2 regions of the Nocardiopsis sp. NPDC055824 genome follow, and region 1 is predicted to be linked to the other one. Evidence: riboswitches for the same ligand, from Rfam matches in the RefSeq annotation. Region 1 holds a riboswitch; the other holds the start of a gene.
What was found. Region 1 has a riboswitch for S-adenosylmethionine ahead of thrC (threonine synthase). Riboswitches for the same ligand answer to the same signal wherever they lie in the genome.

Region 1 (13,442 bases):
CCTGCTCGGCACGGGACTGAGCCTGATCATGACCGGCGCCACCGCCGCGATCATCGGCAACGCGCCCGTGCGCCTGGCGGGGGTCGCCTCGGCGGTGCAGCAGGCCGCCATGCAGCTCGGCGGCTCCCTCGGCACCGCGGTGCTCGGCGCGGTCATGTCGGCGACCATCGTCTCCACCCTGCCCGGCCACTTCGCGGGCGCGGGGCTCGCCGAGCCCTCCGCGGACGACCTCGTCGACATGCAGAGCGTCGTGGCCCAGGGCGGCGCGGTCCTGCCGGAGGGGGCCTCCCCGGAGGTCGCGGCCGCCGTCACCCAGGCCAGCAACCTCGCCTTCATGGACGGCCTGCACCTGGCCTTCACCATCGCCGCCGCGGTCATGCTGGCGGCGGCGGCGCTGTCGCTCCTCATGCGCTCGGGGAGGATGACCGACGGTCCGGCCGTGCACATCTGAGCCCGCCCGGCGGGGCTCCGGCCCCGCCGCGCGCGGGACGGCGGGCGCCCGGCGGGACCTCCGCCGAGAGCCCGCCCCGCGCGGACCGGGCCGGGACGGGACGGCGGTCCCCGCCCGGCCCCGCCGGCTCAGGTGGTGTAGTCGGCGTTGATCCGGATGTAGCCCTCGGTCAGGTCGCAGCCGTAGGCGGTGAACTCCCCGCCGCCGATCCCCAGGTCGACGCCGATCAGGACCTCGTCGCCCTTCATGTGCTGCGAGGCGCGCTCCAGGACCTCGTCCGAGGGCTCGGCGGGGTAGGTCTCCACGTCGCCGAAGACGATCCGCACGTTCTCCGGCAGGATGTCGGTCTCCTCCTCGCACTTGCCGACGGCCATCGCCACCCGGCCCCAGTTCGGGTCGGCGCCGTGCACGGCGGTCTTGACCAGGGGCGAGTTCACGACGGCCTTGGCGACGACCTTGGCCTGCGCGTCGTCGCGCGCACCGGTGACGCGCACCTCCAGGAGCTTGCCCGCGCCCTCGCCGTCCGAGGCGATCATGCGCACCAGCTTCAGGGCCACCTCGTACAGGGCGGCCTCGAAGGCGGCGGTGTCCACCGGACCCGCCAGCCCGTTCGCGAACACCGCCGCCGAGTCGCTGGTCGAGGTGTCGGTGTCGATGCTCAGCGCGTTGAACGTCCGGTCCACCACCCTGCGGAACACCTCGTCGAGCACCGGCTGCTCCAGCTCGGCGTCCGTGAAGAACCAGGCCAGCATGGTCGCCATGTTCGGCTCGATCATGCCGACGCCCTTGGCGATGCCCGTGACGGTGGCGCCGCCCACCCGGGCGGAGGCGGCCTTGGGGTGGGTGTCGGTGGTCATCATCGCGCCCGCCGCGCGGTCCAGGTCCGCCGGGGGGAACTCCGCGGGCAGCCCCTCCAGGTGGGCGCGCACCTTCTCCATCGGGTAGGGGCGCCCGATCACACCGGTCGACGCGACCAGGATCTCCTCGGGGGCCACCCCGGCGGCGCGGGCCACGCCCTCCTGCAGCTCGCGGGCGTGGTCGTCGCCGACCCGGCCGGTGGCCACGTTCGCGTTGCGGGCGATCACGGTGACGCCGCGCGCCCGGCCGTCCGCGGCCGTCCTGCGGCTGAGCAGCACGCTCGGCCCGGCGAACCGGGACCTGGTGAACACGGCCGACACGTTCGCGGGGACCTCCGACACGACCGCGAAGAAGTCGTCCTTCGGGTCCTTGATCCCGATGTTTCCGGCCACGCCGCGGAATCCGGCGGGTACGGGGGTCTGGCTGCTCATGGTCCTCCTCGGGGCTTCTCCGGCGCCACACTACTCCGCGGCCCCGCGGCCGGACGCGCCCCGTGCCCCGGTCCGCGCCCTCGCGGACACGGGGCCGCATTACGGTCTTGACCTGCACGGGTTTCGTCCTGTGTCCCTTGGGCGACCGTGTGACAACGACCGGATAACGGGGTATCCGCCGAGGGGGAGCAGACCGGGGGGAGACGTGTTGTGCGTGATGGTGACTGGCTCACGGAGACCGGGGCGCGGATCCGCGGCGTCCTGAAGGTGATGGTGGACGCCGGATGGCTGCCCGGCGGCGCCGCCGTCATCGGCACCGGCGGCATGTGGGAGTTCGTCGCGGTGGGGCGGACCGACGGCGAGAGCGACACCGCTCCGGACGTCGCCTACGACGTGGCGAGCCTGACGAAGGTGATGGCGACCTGGCCCCTGGTCGGCCGGGCGGTCGCCGAGGGGGTGCTGGACCTGGACGCCCCCATGTCCGAATACCTGGACGCGGAGGGGCTGCCGGGCGCTTCGGTGACCACGCGCCAGATCCTCACCCACACGGCCAGGCTCAACCCGGTGACGTGGCTGGAGCGCTACGTGGGCGCCGACCAGGACCTGGCCGAGGCCATCCTCGCCGATCCGCTGGAGGAGCCCGGGTACCGCTACGTCGACCGGGGGTTCATCCTGCTCGGCCTGCTCCTGGAACGCCTCTACGACACCGGCCTGGACCGGCTCGCCGGCGACCTCTGGGACGAACTGGGGATGCGCTCGACCGCCTACGGGCCGCTGGCGCGGTCACCGGCCGTGGCGCCCACCGAGCGCCGCCTGCCGGGCGCCGCGCCCGCCTGGGGCGTGGTGCACGACGAGGCGGCGGCGCTGATGGGCGGTGTGGCGGGGCACGCGGGCGTGTTCTCGACCGCCATCGACCTGGGCGCGTACGCCCGGGAGGTGCTGCGGCTCCACGGGGGCGGGTCCGGCCCCGTGCCCTCGCCGTTCGTGCGGGAGAGCTGGCAGCCGCACGTCGACGCCGGTCAGCGCCTGTGGCGCGGGCTCGGCTGGCTGATCACCCCCGAGGGGGTGGTCCACCACAACGGGTTCACGGGGACGAGCCTGTTCCTGCACCCGGAGAGCGGCCGGTACGTGGGCGTGCTCACCAACGCCGTGCACTACGGGCGCGACCGGGTCGGGCTGGGGGATCTGCGCTCGGCGGCGCGCTCGGCGCTCACGCCCCAGGCCCACGGATCGCCGCCGTGAGCTCCCCGAGCAGTTCCGCCAGCCCGGCGGGGCCGGGCACGACCAGGTCGGCGGCCTCGGCCACCGCGGTCACCTCGTCGGAGGAGGAGCACACGGTCAGACCGGGCAGGCCCTTCCCGCGCAGGGCGGCCACGGCCCCGAAGGCGGGCAGGTCGCCGAGGTCGTCCCCGGCGTAGAGCACCGTGCCCGCACCGGTCTCCTCGACCAGCGCGGTGAGCGTCGCACCCTTGTCCACACCCTGTGGACGGAGCTCGACCACCATCCGCCCCGGCTCCAGCCGGAGGTCCGCCCGCTCGGCCAGCTCCGCCAGGGCGGGGGCGACCAGGGCGAGCGCGCCGTCGGGATCGGCGGTGCGCCGCGTGTGCACGCTCAACGACCGGCCCTTGTCCTCGATCCAGGTGCCCTCCGGCGCGCCCACCCGTGCGAGCAGGCCGGGAAGCTCCTCCCGGACGAGGGCCACGCCGGGCGGCGGGTCGGCGGCCAGGACCTCTCCGCCCTCCCAGCGCTCGGCGCCGTAGTGGCCGAGCACGGTGATGCCGGGGACCCGCTCCAGCCCGCCCATGGCGACCGCCGCGGCGGCGGGCCGCCCGGTGATGATCGCGACCGAGCCGATCAGCCCGGCCAGGTCGGCGAGCGTGTCGACGATCCCCGGGTAGGGCGCGGACTCGCGCGGGTCGTCCACGATCGGTGAGAGCGTGCCGTCGAAGTCGAAGGCGGCCAGGGCGCGTCCGGGGTCGGTGACGAGGGCGTCGAGCGCGGCGCGTCCGGCGTCCGTGCTCGGTCGGGGCAGGGTCATGGAGGGCCTTTCCGGTGGGGCCGCGCACGGGGGCGGGGCGGGCGGATCAGGGCGGGTGGAGCGCCGGAGAGCCGGAGGGCCCGTGCGCCCGGTCCGGGCCGGGGCCGCGGTGACGGGAGTCCCGGTCTGCGGCGGGATCCCCGGCGGCGGTCGGCGTCCCCGGCCGGGGAGGGGCGGTGCGCCGGGATCGGCCGGTGCGACACGCCCGGGGGATCCGGTGGAGAACGCTGCCCGCGGGGTGAGGTCGTCGCCCCGGGCGGGTACCGCGTTCACGTGACCGAAAAGAGAAGGCGGAAGGGGCTCAGAGCTGGATGCCCAGCTGACGTGCGTTGCGCTGGCGGCGGCGGTCGGCGCGCAGCCGGCGCAGGCGCTTGACCGTCATCGGGTCGAACGCCAGGGCTTCGGGGCGTTCCACCAGCCCGTTCAGCAGTTGGTAGTAACGGGTCGCGGAGAACCCGAACTCGTCACGGATCGCCTGCTCCTTGGAGCCCTCGAACTTCCACCACTGGCGTTCGAAGGCGAGGATGCGCTGTTCGCGTTCGGCGAGGGCCGACTGACCGTCTCCGGTCGGACCGATATTCGGCATGGGACACCCCCTGGACGGGAAATTGGTTTGTCCGGATCGGCGCGACTCATGCTAGCGACTCGACATGCCGTATGCGGACCCGAAAACACAGGACTGGCAGCAGGGATACAGTTACGTTCTCTACCCCTGGGGTCACTTGTCCACGCCTGAATCCTGTGCTCATGACAGGATTGGGGAGGTCCGGGGAGGGCCGCGTGGAACGTCGACCGCATCGTTCGAGGGAGCCAGACGTGCTCGGGGGCAACAGTCGTGACAGGACACACACACGCCATGTTCTTGGTGGGACCGCCGCGGCCTGCGCGGCCGTCGCCGTCCTCGGCCTGACGGCGGTCCCCGCCGCGGCCGATGGCCAACCGGACCTGAGCCCGGAGCAGTGGGGCCTCCAGGCGCTCGGGGCCCGGGAGCTCTGGGAGGAGACCCAGGGCCAGGGCATCACCGTGGCGCTGCCCGGGATCGCCGTCTACGAGGACCACCCCGACCTGGTGGACAACGTCACGGTCGACACGCAGTTCGGTGAGGACGGCGACCGGGACGAGGGCAGCGGCGCCGCCGCCCTGGTCGCGGGGCACGGCCACGGCATGGACGCCGACGGCGGCGTGCTGGGGGTGGCGCCCGCCTCCGAGCTCCTGGTGCTGCCCACCGGGAACGAGCTGCCCGCCGCCATCCGCTTCGCCGCGGAGGAGGGCGCCCAGGTCATCCTGCTCCCGGAGACCGACGCGTCGGTGGACCTGACCGGCGCCACCCAGGACGCGGTCCGCAACGGCGCCCTGGTCGTGGGCCCGGCCGGGGGCCGTGACGACGCGAACGTCCTCACGGTCGCCGGCACCGCCGAGAGCGGCGAGCTCATCCCGGGCTCGCCGGAGGCCGCGGGCGTCGGGCTGACGGCCCCCGGGGCCGACCTGGAGACCGCCGGACCCGACATGGGGCAGGTCCAGGTGACCGGCACCCCGTACGCCGCCGCCATGGCGGCCGGCGCTGCCGCGCTCCTGCGCGCGGACTTCCCGCAGCTGCGCCCCGAACAGGTCCGCGAGGCCCTGGTCGAGGGCGCCCAGCAGGGTCCCGGAGGACTGCCCGCCCTGCACCTGCCCAGCGCGCAGACGCAGGCGGCCGGGATCGCGCAGGACATCCCCCTCATCGACGAGGAGCTCGTGAACGAGGGGGAGGAGTCCGGGGGAGTGCCCGTCTGGGCGTGGTTCGTCACCGTCGGCGCCGTCGTGGTCCTCGGGGTCGTCCTGCTGGTCGTCTGGATCCGCCGCAGCACGGCCGACCCCTACGGGGTGGAGGCCGAGCGCCGCGAGGAGGACGAGCAGATCGCCGCCGAGCGGGCCGCCGAGGCCGGTCCCGCGAGCCGCCGCAAGCCGAGGGGCGGCCGCCGCCGCAAGACGCGCGGCGACTGATCCGGGCCGACGCCCGCCGTGCCCGCGCCCGCCCCCGCCCGGGGGCGGGCGCCGGTGTGTCCGGGCGCCTTTGGGGGGCGAGGAGGATCGCTGCAGGCGGGTGGACCAAGTACACCGGAAAGCGGCAACGGGCTGATCAGCGGGGTAGGTAGAGGCCATGGGCAAGCGCACCGAGAGCCGCGACGCCTAGGTCGTGTTGTGTGGATTCTTCCGGGCTCGCGTCCACCAGGCTGCCTCTCGCTGCGCCTCTGCGCTCGTTAAGCACAACCAGGCTGAACTTCGCACATCGGCTTGCGAGAGATGGCCTGGACGGCCGCTCGCCGACCCGAAAGCCTCCAAAAAACACTCCCGAAGTACCCGCACGGCTGTCCAGGACATCCTGAAAATCCCCGGTTCTGCTGTCGGTGCCTGCCGCTACGTTGTGGGCAGCGGCAGGACGCGCACGCCGAGCGGGCCTCGACCGATCGACGGAACACGGTTCTCACGTCGCATTCTTCAATAACCTTCTTCGCCCCAGCCCCGGAACGGGAAACGACGATCGTGATCGAGAACCTCAGCGCCGCCCCTCTCGGTCCCCGGCTGACCACACCGGACCAGTGGCGCGAACACCTGGACGCACACATCGCCGAGGCCGCGGCCGTCGGCAGCCAGCCCGACCGCTGGCTCGGCAGCGCCCCGGCTACGGCCGAGGAGGTGGAGCAGGCCGAAAGGCGGCTGGGCCTTCAGGTCTCCCTGCCCCCCTCATACCGGGCCTTCCTACAGGTGACCAACGGCTGGGACGACGCCGGAGGGTGGATCGAGAGCGTCGATTCACTGGACGAACTCCAATGGCTGGGCGAGTACTCAGGGCTCTACGCCGAGTACTGCGAAGAGAACGACGACGAGTACTCCCTGCTGCTGGGCGCGGCTCTGAAGGTCAACCACGGTCCGGACTTCTGGCTCCTGTGCGCGAACGAGGTGAGGCCGGACGGAGAGTGGTCCGCTTACGAGTTCATGCCGGGGCTGTGGCAGTTCACCAAGGTCGCCTCGTTCGCGGACCTGTGGCATTTTCACCACTCCGAGCTCCGCAAGGCGGAGTGAGCGAGCGCTCTCCTGGGCCGGCCCGGAGACAACGCGGGGCGGGCCGCCCTGCGAGCGGGCGCACCGGGCGCCGGCCGGAGCCAGGAGGCGACCATGTACCGATCCAAGGGCGGCCCGTCCTCGGGGTTGCGCCACTGCGACCGGGACCCGCTCGGCCCGGCCCCGAGGTAGTGCTGGCGCTGTTGTTTCCGGTAGCACTTCAGCGCGAGCACCACCGCGAACAGCTCCTCGGGGGTGTTGGTCAGCCCATTGCCGCTTTCCGGCGTACTCGGTCCGCCCCCCAGAGAGCGCCAGAGACCCTACGTGGCCTGGCCATCAGGGATCCCCCTGGCGGCGGCCCCGGGGGAACCGGGGACGGAACCAGGGAAATTCCTGATCCGCGGCACTGCGGACCGGGGGTACGGTCGCGCCTGAGTGACGCATGCACGGATGAGCCCCTGATCCATCCGCCTCCGCGCCGACCTCGCTCCCGACACCCCGAAAGAATCCGATGCGTCCGACGCCCCTGCTCTGCCTGCTGCTGGCCATATCGGCCCTCCTCACCGTGGCGGCTCCCGCCCACGCCCGGGACGGCTTCGACCCGGCAGAGGTGGACGCGTTCGTCACCGCCTACCTCGACCGCCACGGCCTACCGGGGGCCGCCGTCGCCGTGGTCAAGGACGGCGAGACCGTGCATGAGGCGGGCTATGGCGAGGATGCTGAAGGCCGACCGATCACCGAGCACACCCGGCTGCGCATCGGCTCCGCCTCCAAGTCGATCACGGCCTTCGCCGTGCTGCGGCTTGTGGACGAGGGCCGTGTGGACCTCGACGCGCCTGCGGCACGGTACCTGCCCGACGCCGCACCTGACGGCGTCACCGTCCGCCAGCTCCTCTCCCACGCCTCGGGGCTGCCCAACCCCACCGTTGTCGGCCCCGCACGGTCACTGGAAGAGGGCGTCGCCGGCATCGAGGGCCTGCCCCCGGCAGCCGAACCCGGCACCTCCTACCTCTATAGCAACCTCAACTACTGGATGGCGGCGCTCATCGTGGAGCGGGTCTCCGGCCGGGACTTCACCGACCACCTCGCCGAGGAGGTCTTCACCCCTCTGGGGATGGAGGACACCGTCGCCACCACCACCACGCGCGACCCCGTCGACGGGCTCTCCAGGGGGCACATCACCGCCTACGGTGGCGCCTTCCCTGCGCCCACCCCGGAAGCGATGAACAGCGGAGCCGGCGGAGTGGTGAGCACGTCGCACGATATGGCGGCCTGGCTCGCCATGCAGCAGCGGGAGGGGATCGGCCCGGACGGGCGGCGCCTGCTATCGGCCTCTCTCATCGAGGAGTCCCACACGGAGCAGCCCTCAACCACACGGGCGGGGCTCGGCTGGAGGCACAGCGGACCGCAGGTGACACCCGCGCGGATCTCGCACAGCGGCATCGTCTCCGGCTACAACGCCCAGCAGGACCTGGTACCCGGCAGCGGCTACGGCGTCGTGGTCCTGCTGAACAGCTTCACCCCCTCCCGTGAGAACGCCTACGAGATCAGTTCCGGCATCATCGACCTGACCGAGGACCGCACCACCGATCCCGGAAGGGCAACGGCGACCGTGATCGACCTGGTCCTCGGCGGGGTCACCGTCACCGTCGTGGCATTGGGCGCCCTTGGCCTGTGGCGATCTCGGCGGTGGGCCGCGCGCCGCGCCGCCTGGCCCGCTTGGAGGTTCGCCCTGCGCTTGCTTCCCCAGTGCGTCGCCCCGGCGTTGGCGGTGTTCCTGTTTTTCGTCGCTCCCGCACTTCAGGACAACAGCTACGTCCCGGTGGACGTCTTCTGGCTATTCCCCGCACTCGCGGTCCTGGTGGGCGCCCTCGGAGTTGTGGGAGCAGGGCTCACCACCGCGCGGGCGGCGGCACGGATCCGCACCGGGGCGACAGTGCGCCGGTAGGCGCGTGGAGGGCCGCGCCGGAGCCGGGGCCCGAGGGCGCGCGGGCCCCCGCGGAGCCCTCCCGGAAGGCCCTTCCGGCCCTTCGGGGCGAGAAGCGTCGCCGCTCGTCACACCCGGCCCACAGCCCGTGATGTGACGTCTGCGCGTGCATATGTAAGCACGCTCGGACGCTCTTGACGCGGGCTCCCAGGGGGACAAGGCTTTGGAGAATGTCTCCCCTCGAAGCATCGCCGTTGCCCTCACGAGGTGCTCCGCCGGTCGCCTCCCCCGACTCCCGCAACCTCGTCAACGGCCGCGTCCACATCTCCCAGTACGACGCCAAGTGGCCCTACCTGTTCAAACGCGAGTCGGAGAAGGTCCGCGCAGCCCTCGGCGACCGCGTGCTCCTCTTCGAGCACGTCGGATCGACCGCGGTCCCCGGCATGGCCGCGAAGCCGTGCGTCGACCTGCTGCTGGTCGTCGCCGACCCCGCCGACGAGCCCTCCTACCTGCCCGACCTGCTGGCCGCCGGCTACTCCGTGGTGATCAGGGAGCCCGACTGGTACGAGCACCGGGTCCTCAAGGGGCCGGACATCAACCTCAACCTGCACGTGTTCGGTGAGGGCTGCGAGGAGGTGGAGCGGATGCGCCTCTTCCGGGACCACCTCATCGCCGACGCCGGGGCGCGCGAACGCTACACCGCGGTCAAACGCGAGCTGGCCGAGCGCACCTGGGACCGCATCCAGGACTACTCCGACGCCAAGACCGCCGTCGTGGAGCAGCTCCTCGACGAGGCGCGGGCGCGGCGGACGGCGTCCCCGGGCGACTGATCCGCGCGGCGCGGGGCGCGAACCCGTGCGGAGCGCCCCGCCGGCCCCCTCCGGCAGGCCGCCGGTCCTCAGCAGGCCGCCCCGGGCCCCGACGACGGGCCCCGGCCGGGACGGAGGCGCTCTGCGGCCCCGTCGGGCGTCCGGGCCCCGGGGGCCCGCGCCCCAGGACCCGCGCCGTCCGCCCCGGAATCCGCACCCGGGGGCCTCTCGCGGTCCGGCCCGGGGCCGCTGGACGCGTCCACCGCCCCCGGATGCCCCTACGGACGTCGAGCAGCTTGAGCGAGGCCGTTGTCGACGGGACTGCGGGCGGTGGCCGTGGCACGGCCTGGCCGCGTCAGTCCAGGGACCGCAGCTGGTCCTGGAACCACCGGCGCGGCGGCAGGGCCACGGCGGCCTCCGCCAGCCCCTCACGGCGCTTGCGACGCTCGTCCCCGGGCATCGACAGGGCGCGGTGCAGCGCCTCCGCGGTCTCCAGCGTGTCGTAGGGGTTGACCAGCAGGGCGTGCCGCCCCAGCTCGTCGGCGGCGCCGGCCTCGCGCGAGAGCACCAGCACCGCGTCGCGCTCCGACAGCACCGGCCCCTCCTTGGCCACCAGGTTCATGCCGTCCCGGGTCGGGTTGACCAGCAGGACGTCGGCCATCTGGAACGACGCCAGCGACCGCGGGTAGTCGTCGTTGACCTCCAGCACCAGCGGCGTCCACTCGGGGGTCGCGAACTCCTCGTTGATCTCCTTGGCGGTCCGCATCACCGCGTCGGTGTACTCGCGGTACTCGGGCACGTCCCCGCGGCTCGGGTAGGCGAACGCCAGGTGCGTCACCCGGCCCCGCCACTCCGGGTGGGAGGTCAGCAGCTCCCGGTACGCCTCCAGCCCGCGCACGATGTTCTTGGACAGCTCGGTGCGGTCCACCCGCACGATGAGCCGGGTGTCGCCGACGGCCTCCCGCAGGGTCTCGCGGCGCGCGGCCACGGCCGGCTCGGCGGCGCTCGCGCGCAGCCCCTCCTCGTCCGCGCCGAGCGCGTGCACGCCCACCCCGACCAGCCGGCCGCCGTACTCCACGGTGCGCCGGGCGAAGTCCACCTCCGCGCGCAGGATCTCCGCGCAGCAGCGCAGGAACGCGTCCGCCCAGCGGGGGCTCAGGAAACCGATCCGGTCCGCGCCGAGCATGCCCTCCAGCAGCTCGCGGGCGACGTGCCCGGGCAGCATCCGGAAGTACTCCGGCGGCGCCCACGGCGTGTGCGAGAAGTGCGCGATGCGCAGGTCGGGACGGCGGGTGCGCAGGATGCGCGGCACCAGCGCCAGGTGGTAGTCCTGCACGGCCACGCGGGCGCCGTCCGCGGCGCCGGTGACCAGGGCCTCGGCGAACGCGTTGTTGTAGGCGGTGTAGTCGTCCCACTGCCGTCGGAACTCCGAGCCGAACGACGGCTTGTTCGGGATGTCGTACAGCATGTGCTGCACGAACCACAGGGTCGAGTTGGCGACCCCGGTGTAGGCGCCCTGGAAGGTCCGCTCGGGGATGTCCAGCATGTGGACCCGCATGCCGCCGAGGTCGTGCGCGCGGTCCAGCCTGGCCCCGGGCGCCTCCTCCGCCGCCCGCCTGTCGGCGTCGGACAGGGCGGCGCACACCCAGAGGCTGTCGATCTCCGTGGCGACGGAGATCATGCCGGACACGAGTCCGCCCCCGCCCCGACGCTGTTCCAGGGAACCGTCGTCGGCGGTGGAGAAGGACACCGGTCCCCGGTTGGAGGCGATGAGGATCTGGGCCTTGTCCACGTGGTCGTCCTCTCGAAGGTGCGGATGGGCCGTCGCCGCCGCCGGGGCGGTCGGGCGCGGCCTGCGCGGAAGCGGATCGCACCTTATGTCTCGCCGGTCGACAGCCGCCCCAAACCCCTCCGGGGCCGACGGTGCCGGGCGTCACGCTCCCGAAACAGGCCACGCGCGCCCCCGGCGCGCCGACCGGCGACGTCTCAGCATGTGAGCGGGTTAGTGTTACCCGGATCACCAGCCGTGGAAAACCGGCCGACGAGTCCGTTACAGTGACCGTGCGGATCCGACAGGACCGCCCACAACTTCATATTGCTCATCCAGAGGGGTGGAGGGACCGGCCCTGCGAAGCCCCGGCAACCATCCCAGCACGCACTACTCACGAACCCGTGAGGCGGCTGGGGCAGGTGCCAACTCCGGCCTGGGGACAAGGTGTCCGCCAGGGAAGATGAGGGGAGACGCCTCGCCATGGCGATCACTGCCGCCGAACCCACCTCCGTCCGCGCCTTCGGCCCCGGAACCGCGCTCTCCTGTCGCGAATGCGGCCGGCGCTACGAACTCACCCCCAAGTTCGCCTGCGAGTTCTGCTTCGGCCCCCTCGAGGTGGCCTACGAGTTCGGTGACGTCACCCGCGCCGACATCGAGAGCGGCCCCAACAGCATCTGGCGCTACCGCTCCCTCCTCCCGGTCCCGGACAACGTGGCCGAGCTGCCCAACATGGCCCCCGGCCTGACCCCGCTGGTGAAGGCCGACCGCCTCGCCGCCGAGCTGGGCATCGACTCCCTGTACGTCAAGGACGACTCCGGCAACCCGACGCACTCCTTCAAGGACCGCGTGGTCGCCATCGCGGTCGAGGCGGCGCGCACCTTCGGCTTCACCACCCTGTCCTGCTCCTCCACGGGCAACCTGGCCGGCGCGGTCGGCGCCGCCGCCGCGCGCGCCGGGTTCGACTCCTGCGTGTTCATCCCCGCGGGGCTGGAGGAGGCCAAGGTCGTCATGGCCGCCGTCTACGGGGGCAAGGTCGTCGCCATCGACGGCAACTACGACGACGTCAACCGCTTCTGCTCCGAGCTGATCGGCGACCCGGCCGGCGAGGGCTGGGGGTTCGTCAACGTCAACCTGCGCCCCTACTACGGCGAGGGCTCCAAGACGCTGGCCTACGAGATCGCCGAGCAGCTCGGCTGGCAGCTGCCGGAGCAGATCGTCGTCCCGATCGCCTCCGGCTCCCAGCTCACCAAGATCGACAAGGGCTTCCGGGAACTGGTCGAGCTCGGCCTGGTCGAGGACCGCCCGTACCGGATCTTCGGCGCCCAGGCCACGGGCTGCTCCCCGGTCGCGCAGGCATGGGAGAAGGGCATCGACGTCATCCAGCCGGTCAAGCCCGACACCATCGCCAAGTCGCTGGCGATCGGCAACCCGGCGGACGGGCCGTACGTGCTCGACATCGCCCAGCGCACCGGCGGCTCCGTGGAGCACGTGGGCGACGACGAGATCGTCGACGCCATCAAGCTCCTCGCCCGCACCGAGGGCGTGTTCGCCGAGACGGCGGGCGGCGTCACCACGGGCGTGCTCCGCAAGCTGGTGCGCGAGGGCAGGCTCGACCCGAAGGCGCGGACCGTGGTGCTCAACACCGGGGACGGGCTCAAGACCCTCAACGCGGTGGACGCCGGCGTGACGGCCACGATCAAGCCGTCCCTGAGCGCGTTCACCGACGCGGGCCTCGTCTGACCGCCGCTCCGCAAGCACAGTCCGTCCCGGCGGGGCCGTGCGACGGCCCGCCGACCCACAGCAGAAGGAAGAACACCGCCATGAGCGCCAGCGTCCGCGTCCCCACCATCCTGCGCACCTACACCGACGACGCCTCCGAGGTCGAGGCGAAGGGCAGCACCCTCGCCGAGCTCCTGGACGACCTGGAGGCCAACTACCCGGGCATCCGCGCCCGCATCCTCGACGACAACGGCAAGGTGCGCCGCTTCGTCAACGTGTACGTCGGAGACGAGGACGTGCGCTTCGAGAAGGGCCTCCAGACCGAGATCGCCGACGGCGCCAAGGTCTCCATCATCCCGGCCGTCGCCGGGGGCTGCTGACCGCTCGCCGCGCGCC
Region 2 (5,158 bases), on a different contig from region 1:
CCGGGCTCCGCTCCGGCGTCAGAGCACGTTGCGCGGGTCCGGGACCGGGGCCAGTCGGCCGTCGCAGTCGGCGTACTCCCAGGCCGGCCCGTGGGCGACCAGGTCGGCGATCGCGCCGACGAGCCGGTCCACGTGCTCCGGGGTCGTCCCGATCCCCAGGCTCGCCCGGACCGCCTGGGCGTGGCCCTCGGGCAGCAGGTGCCGGGTGAGCGGGTGGGCGCAGAAGAGCCCGTCCCGCACCCCGATGCCGTGCTCGGCGGAGAGCGCCGCGGCCAGCAGGTCGGCGGGCAGGCCGTCCACCGTGAACGAGACGATGCCGACCCTCGGGTGCTCGTCGCCCCACAGGGTCAGCTCGGTGACGCCCTCCACGTCGGCGAGCCCGGCACGCAGCCGCTCCAGCAGAGCGGACTCGCGGATGTGCAGGAGTCCCTGTACGTCGGGGGTGAGGGTGTCGCAGGCGGCGGCCAGGGCCACGGCGCCGAGCACGTTGGGGCTGCCCGCCTCGTGGCGCGCGGGGAGGTCGTTCCACACCACCTCGTGCTCGGTGACCAGGCGCGTGGCGCCGCCCCCGGACAGGTACGGGGTGGCCTCGCGCAGCCAGTCGGCGCGGCCGGCCAGCACCCCGGAGCCGAAGGGCGCGTAGAGCTTGTGCGCGGACAGCGCCACGTAGTCGGCGCCGGTCTCCTCCAGGCCGAACGGCAGGTGCGGCACGTACTGGGCGGCGTCCACGACCACGCGGGCGCCCTCGGCGTGCGCGGCCGCGACCAGTTCCCCGACCGGCCAGATCTCGCCCGTGACGTTGGAGGCGGCGGTCACGCACAGGAGCCTGGGGCCCTCGGGGGACTCCCGCAGCGCGGTGCGGGCCGCCTCGACGGCCGCCTCGGGGGTGGCGGGCAGCGGCAGGCGGACCACTCTCCCGGCCCGTGCGGCGGGGTGCTCCCAGGGCAGGAGGGCTGCGTGGTGCTCGGTCTCGAACACCACGACCGTGCAGCCCTCCGGCACGGAGCGGGCCAGGAGGTTGAGGGCGTCGGTGGTGCCCCGCACGAACACCACCGCGTCGGCGGGTTCCGAGCGGGCCCCGAGGAAGCGGGCGACGCTGCGGCGGGCCCGCTCGTAGGCGTCGGTGCTCACCTGGGAGTGGTGGCCCGCACCCCGGTGCACGCTCGCGTAGTAGGGCAGCGCGTCGGCCAGGGCGTCCGCGACGGGGGTCAGGCAGGGGGCGCTGGCGGCGTAGTCGAAGTTCGCGTACTCCACGCGCTCGCCGGTGACCAGGGGGACGCCCTCGTCCGAGGCGACGACCGTGCACCCGGCGGCGCCGCCCGAGGGGTGTGCGGACGGGGCGGCGGAACGGAACGAGCGCGCGGTGTGGATGGGGCTGACGACGGTCATGGGGCACCTCTTCTGCGGGTCGTGGGACCCGCGGGGGCGCCGTCACGGCTACACCACAGGGGTCCGCGCTTGTCCGACACGGTCGTGTCGGGACCTGGTCCTCACCCGGGGCACCCCACCGCGGAAGGAGGGTTGCCGACCAGCAAGCCGGGGCTTAGCGCTGGTACTCGTGACCTGCGAGGCAGGCTAGCACACGCGCCCCGGGAGGGACCAGGGGATCCCCTGTGGCCCGGGCCGCACACCGGCGGGACCGGGGCGCGCAAGGACCGACCACGCGGGAGGACCGGCGGAGCGATCCGTACGGGCGGCCGGGCGCGAGGCTCACGGCCGCTCCGGAGGGCGCGGGGCCGAGGGGGCGTACGGAACGGGCCGGCCCCCGCGGGTCCGCCGTACGGGCCGCGCCCCGCTTGACAGCCGCCGAACCGGTCAGGACATACTTGGGGTGCCTGCCCTCACGCCGCGGGCGCCCGGTTTCCCCCGGCCGCCCTCCAGGCGCGAGACTCCAGAGCGTTGGAGTTTTCGCATGCCCGCGAGCGAGAGGTGTGTCCGTTGCACGGCGACGACCGTATCCAGCAGGTTCTCCGCAACCCCAGGGTTGTCCTCATCTCCGGCTACGCCCGTCTTCCCGACTCCGTGGCCAGCCATTCCCAGTACCAGCGGCTCGGCGTCGTCCTCGCCGTGGACACCGCGGACGGCCGCATCGTCGCCGCGGACACCACCCTGCTCACCGACCTGGGCAAGGACTTCTTCCGCGCCCTGGTCGAGGGGGCCTCGGTCACCGAGGACATCGCCGAGCTGGTCGGCCGGGTGCAGACGCGGTACGCCGGCCAGTCCGGCGCCGCGCTGACCACGGCCCTGCGCCGCTGCCTGGAGTCCTACCACCAGCTGCGGGAGGGCGACCAGCTGCCCGGCGGCGCCGACGCCGAGGAGTGACATCCCCGTGACAGACATCCGATCCGGCGCGGGCCCCGCGCCCGACCCCGCCGGCCCGGCCGTCCCGCTGCCCCTGGCGGGGGTGCGCGTCGCCGACCTCTCCCGCGTCCTGGCGGGCCCGTACGCCACCATGCTCCTCGCCGACATGGGCGCGGAGGTGGTCAAGGTCGAGCAGCCAGGCCGCGGCGACGACACCCGGGCGTGGGGCCCGCCCTGGGCGGGCCCCGCCGACGGGGGCGGGGGCCCCGGCGAGGCCGCCTACTTCCTGTCGGTGAACCGCAACAAGCGCAGCCTGGCCGTGGACCTGAAGGACCCCGAGGGCCTGGCCGCCGTCCAGGAGCTGTGCGCGTCCTCCGACGTGGTCGTCCAGAACTTCCGTCCCGGCGTGATCGACCGGCTCGGGCTCGGCTACGAGGCGGTGAGCGCGCGCAACCCCGCCGTCGTCTACTGCTCCGTGAGCGGCTTCGGCCCGGAGCACGAGCCGGCCGCCCGCCCCGGGTTCGACATCGTCGTGCAGGCCGAGAGCGGCCTGATGGCGACCACGGGCCCGGCCGAGGGGCCGGCGAGCAAGGTGGGGGTCGCCCTCACCGACGTGCTGACCGGGCTCAACGCCGCCGTCGGCATCCTCGGGGCGCTGACGAGGGCCCGCGCGACCGGCCGCGGCGAGAACGTCAGCGCGTCGCTGATCAACTCCACGCTGTCCGGCCTGGTCAACCTCACACAGCAGGCGCTCGTGACGGGGGCGGAGCCGGCCCGTGTCGGCAACGCCCACACCACGATCGTGCCCTACCAGGTCTTCCCGGCCTCCGACGCCGAGATCGTGGTCGCCGCCGGCAACGACGCCCTGTACCAGCGGCTGTGCCGGGCACTGGACCGCCCCGACCTGGCCGAGGACCCGCGCTACGCCACCAACCCGGGACGCGTGGCCCACCGCGACGAACTGGTGGGGGAGCTGTCGGCCGTCCTGCGCGCCGAGCCGGCCGACCACTGGATGGACCTGCTGGTCGGGGCCGGGGTCCCGGTGGGGCGGGTGCGCGGGGTGCTGGACGCGCTGCGCACGGCCGACGCCGCCGGCGACGACGTCCTGCGCACCGTGGAGCACCCCACGGCGGGCCCGATCGAACAGGTCCGGGCGGGGTTCCGGCTGGAGGGCGCCCCACCGCCGCTCACGGCCCCGCCGCTCCTGGGACAGCACTCCCGCCGGATCCTCGCCGAACTCGGCGTGGACGCGGCGCGCGTGGACGCGATGATCGGGCGCGGGGCCGTCCAGGAGCCCGGCCCCGCGCCGGCGGCCGACCGCCGGACCGCCCCCGCAACCCCGCCCCAGGCCGCACCGGCCGACGCACCACGAAGGGACACCCACCCATGAGCGACTCCCGCAGGCCCGCCGCCCCGGACCCGCACGACTTCCTGGCCCTCGACGCCGAACTGTCCGACACCGAGCGGGACGTCCGCGACGCCGTGCGCGGCTTCGCCTCGCGGGAACTGCTGCCGAACGTGGCCGAGTGGTTCGACGCGGGCACCCTGCCCGACCCGCGCGGGCTCGCCAAGGCCTTCGGGGACCTCGGGCTCCTGGGCATGCACCTGGAGGGGTACGGCTGCGGCGGCTCCAGCGCCGTGGCCTACGGGCTGGCCTGCCGCGAACTGGAGGCCGTCGACTCGGGTCTGCGCAGTTTCGTGTCCGTGCAGGGTTCGCTGGCCATGGCCGCCATCCACAAGTTCGGCTCCGAGGAGCAGAAGGGCGCGTGGCTGCCGAGGATGGCGGCGGGCGAGGTCGTCGGCTGCTTCGGGCTGACCGAGCCCGACTCCGGCTCCGACCCGGGCTCCATGCGCACCCGCGCCCGCAGGGACGGCACGGACTGGGTGCTCGACGGCACCAAGATGTGGATCACCAACGGGTCCGTCGCCGACGTGGCCGTGGTGTGGGCGGCCACCGGGGAGGGTGTCCGCGGGTTCGTGGTGCCCACCGACACCCCCGGGTTCTCCGCCAACGTCATCCACAGGAAGCTGTCGCTGCGCGCGTCCATCACCTCCGAACTCGTCCTGGAGGGTGTGCGCCTGCCCGCCGACGCGGTGCTGCCCGCGTCGAAGGGCCTGGGGGCGCCCCTGTCGTGCCTGAACGAGGCCCGCTACGGCATCGTGTGGGGCGCCGTCGGCGCCGCGCGCGCCTGCTACGAGGCGGCCCTGGAGTACGCGGCGACACGCGAGCAGTTCGGGCAGCCGATCGGCGGGTTCCAGCTCACCCAGCGCAAGCTCGCCGACATGGTCGTGGACGTCAACCACGCGGGCATGACGGCGCTGCGGATCGGCCGCCTCAAGGACCGGGGGGACTGCCACCACAACCACGTGAGCTTCGGCAAGTTCGCGAACGTGGCCGCGGCCCAGCGGGTCGCGCGCACCGCGCGCGGGGTCCACGGCGCGAACGGCATCACCCTGGAGTACCCGGTGATGCGCCACATGGTGAACCTGGAGACGGTCGCCACCTACGAGGGCACCGAGGAGATCCACGCGCTCAGCATCGGCCAGGCGGTGACCGGGATCTCCGCGTTCCGCTGACCCGGGCCCTCCGGGCCCCCGGTCCGCACGGCGCCCCGGGAGACGGGGCGGAGAGGGGGCCCGCGGCACGGGCGGAGCGGCCCGGAGGCGGGATCACGGCCCTCTGCCGGTGTCGTCGGCCGCCCGGAACCACCACAATGGGGAGCATCCGATCGAGGGAGTTGCCGAGATGGTGAACGAACCGACGAAGCGGTTCGAGATGACGCGGGTACGGCGGGTCGCCAACGCCTTCGTCAGCGGCTTGGTCAAGTACGGCCTGGGGACGCCCGCGACCCACCTG

Region 2: linked by a shared signal. The riboswitch ahead of ACWGL3_RS30570 (aminotransferase class V-fold PLP-dependent enzyme) and the one ahead of thrC (threonine synthase) in region 1 are both predicted to bind S-adenosylmethionine.

The regions. Positions count from the first base shown of each region.
Region 1 is NZ_JBSHDN010000088.1:45-13,486, reverse strand. Features, by position in the region: gene ACWGL3_RS18390 (MFS transporter) at 1-451, shown strand, start outside; gene argJ (bifunctional glutamate N-acetyltransferase/amino-acid acetyltransferase ArgJ) at 580-1,740, opposite strand; gene ACWGL3_RS18380 (serine hydrolase domain-containing protein) at 1,951-2,982, shown strand; gene otsB (trehalose-phosphatase) at 2,951-3,778, opposite strand; gene ACWGL3_RS18370 (DUF3263 domain-containing protein) at 4,080-4,364, opposite strand; gene ACWGL3_RS18365 (S8 family serine peptidase) at 4,595-5,761, shown strand; gene ACWGL3_RS18360 (SMI1/KNR4 family protein) at 6,302-6,841, shown strand; gene ACWGL3_RS18355 (serine hydrolase domain-containing protein) at 7,332-8,768, shown strand; gene ACWGL3_RS18350 (GrpB family protein) at 8,978-9,577, shown strand; gene ACWGL3_RS18345 (alpha,alpha-trehalose-phosphate synthase (UDP-forming)) at 9,912-11,348, opposite strand; SAM riboswitch class I at 11,653-11,794, shown strand; gene thrC (threonine synthase) at 11,808-13,067, shown strand; gene ACWGL3_RS18335 (ubiquitin-like small modifier protein 1) at 13,148-13,426, shown strand.
Region 2 is NZ_JBSHDN010000299.1:24-5,181, forward strand. Features, by position in the region: gene ACWGL3_RS30570 (aminotransferase class V-fold PLP-dependent enzyme) at 19-1,389, opposite strand; SAM riboswitch class IV at 1,450-1,564, opposite strand; gene ACWGL3_RS30575 (DUF3870 domain-containing protein) at 1,939-2,322, shown strand; gene ACWGL3_RS30580 (CaiB/BaiF CoA transferase family protein) at 2,330-3,691, shown strand; gene ACWGL3_RS30585 (acyl-CoA dehydrogenase family protein) at 3,688-4,878, shown strand; gene ACWGL3_RS30590 (nitroreductase/quinone reductase family protein) at 5,048-5,158, shown strand, end outside.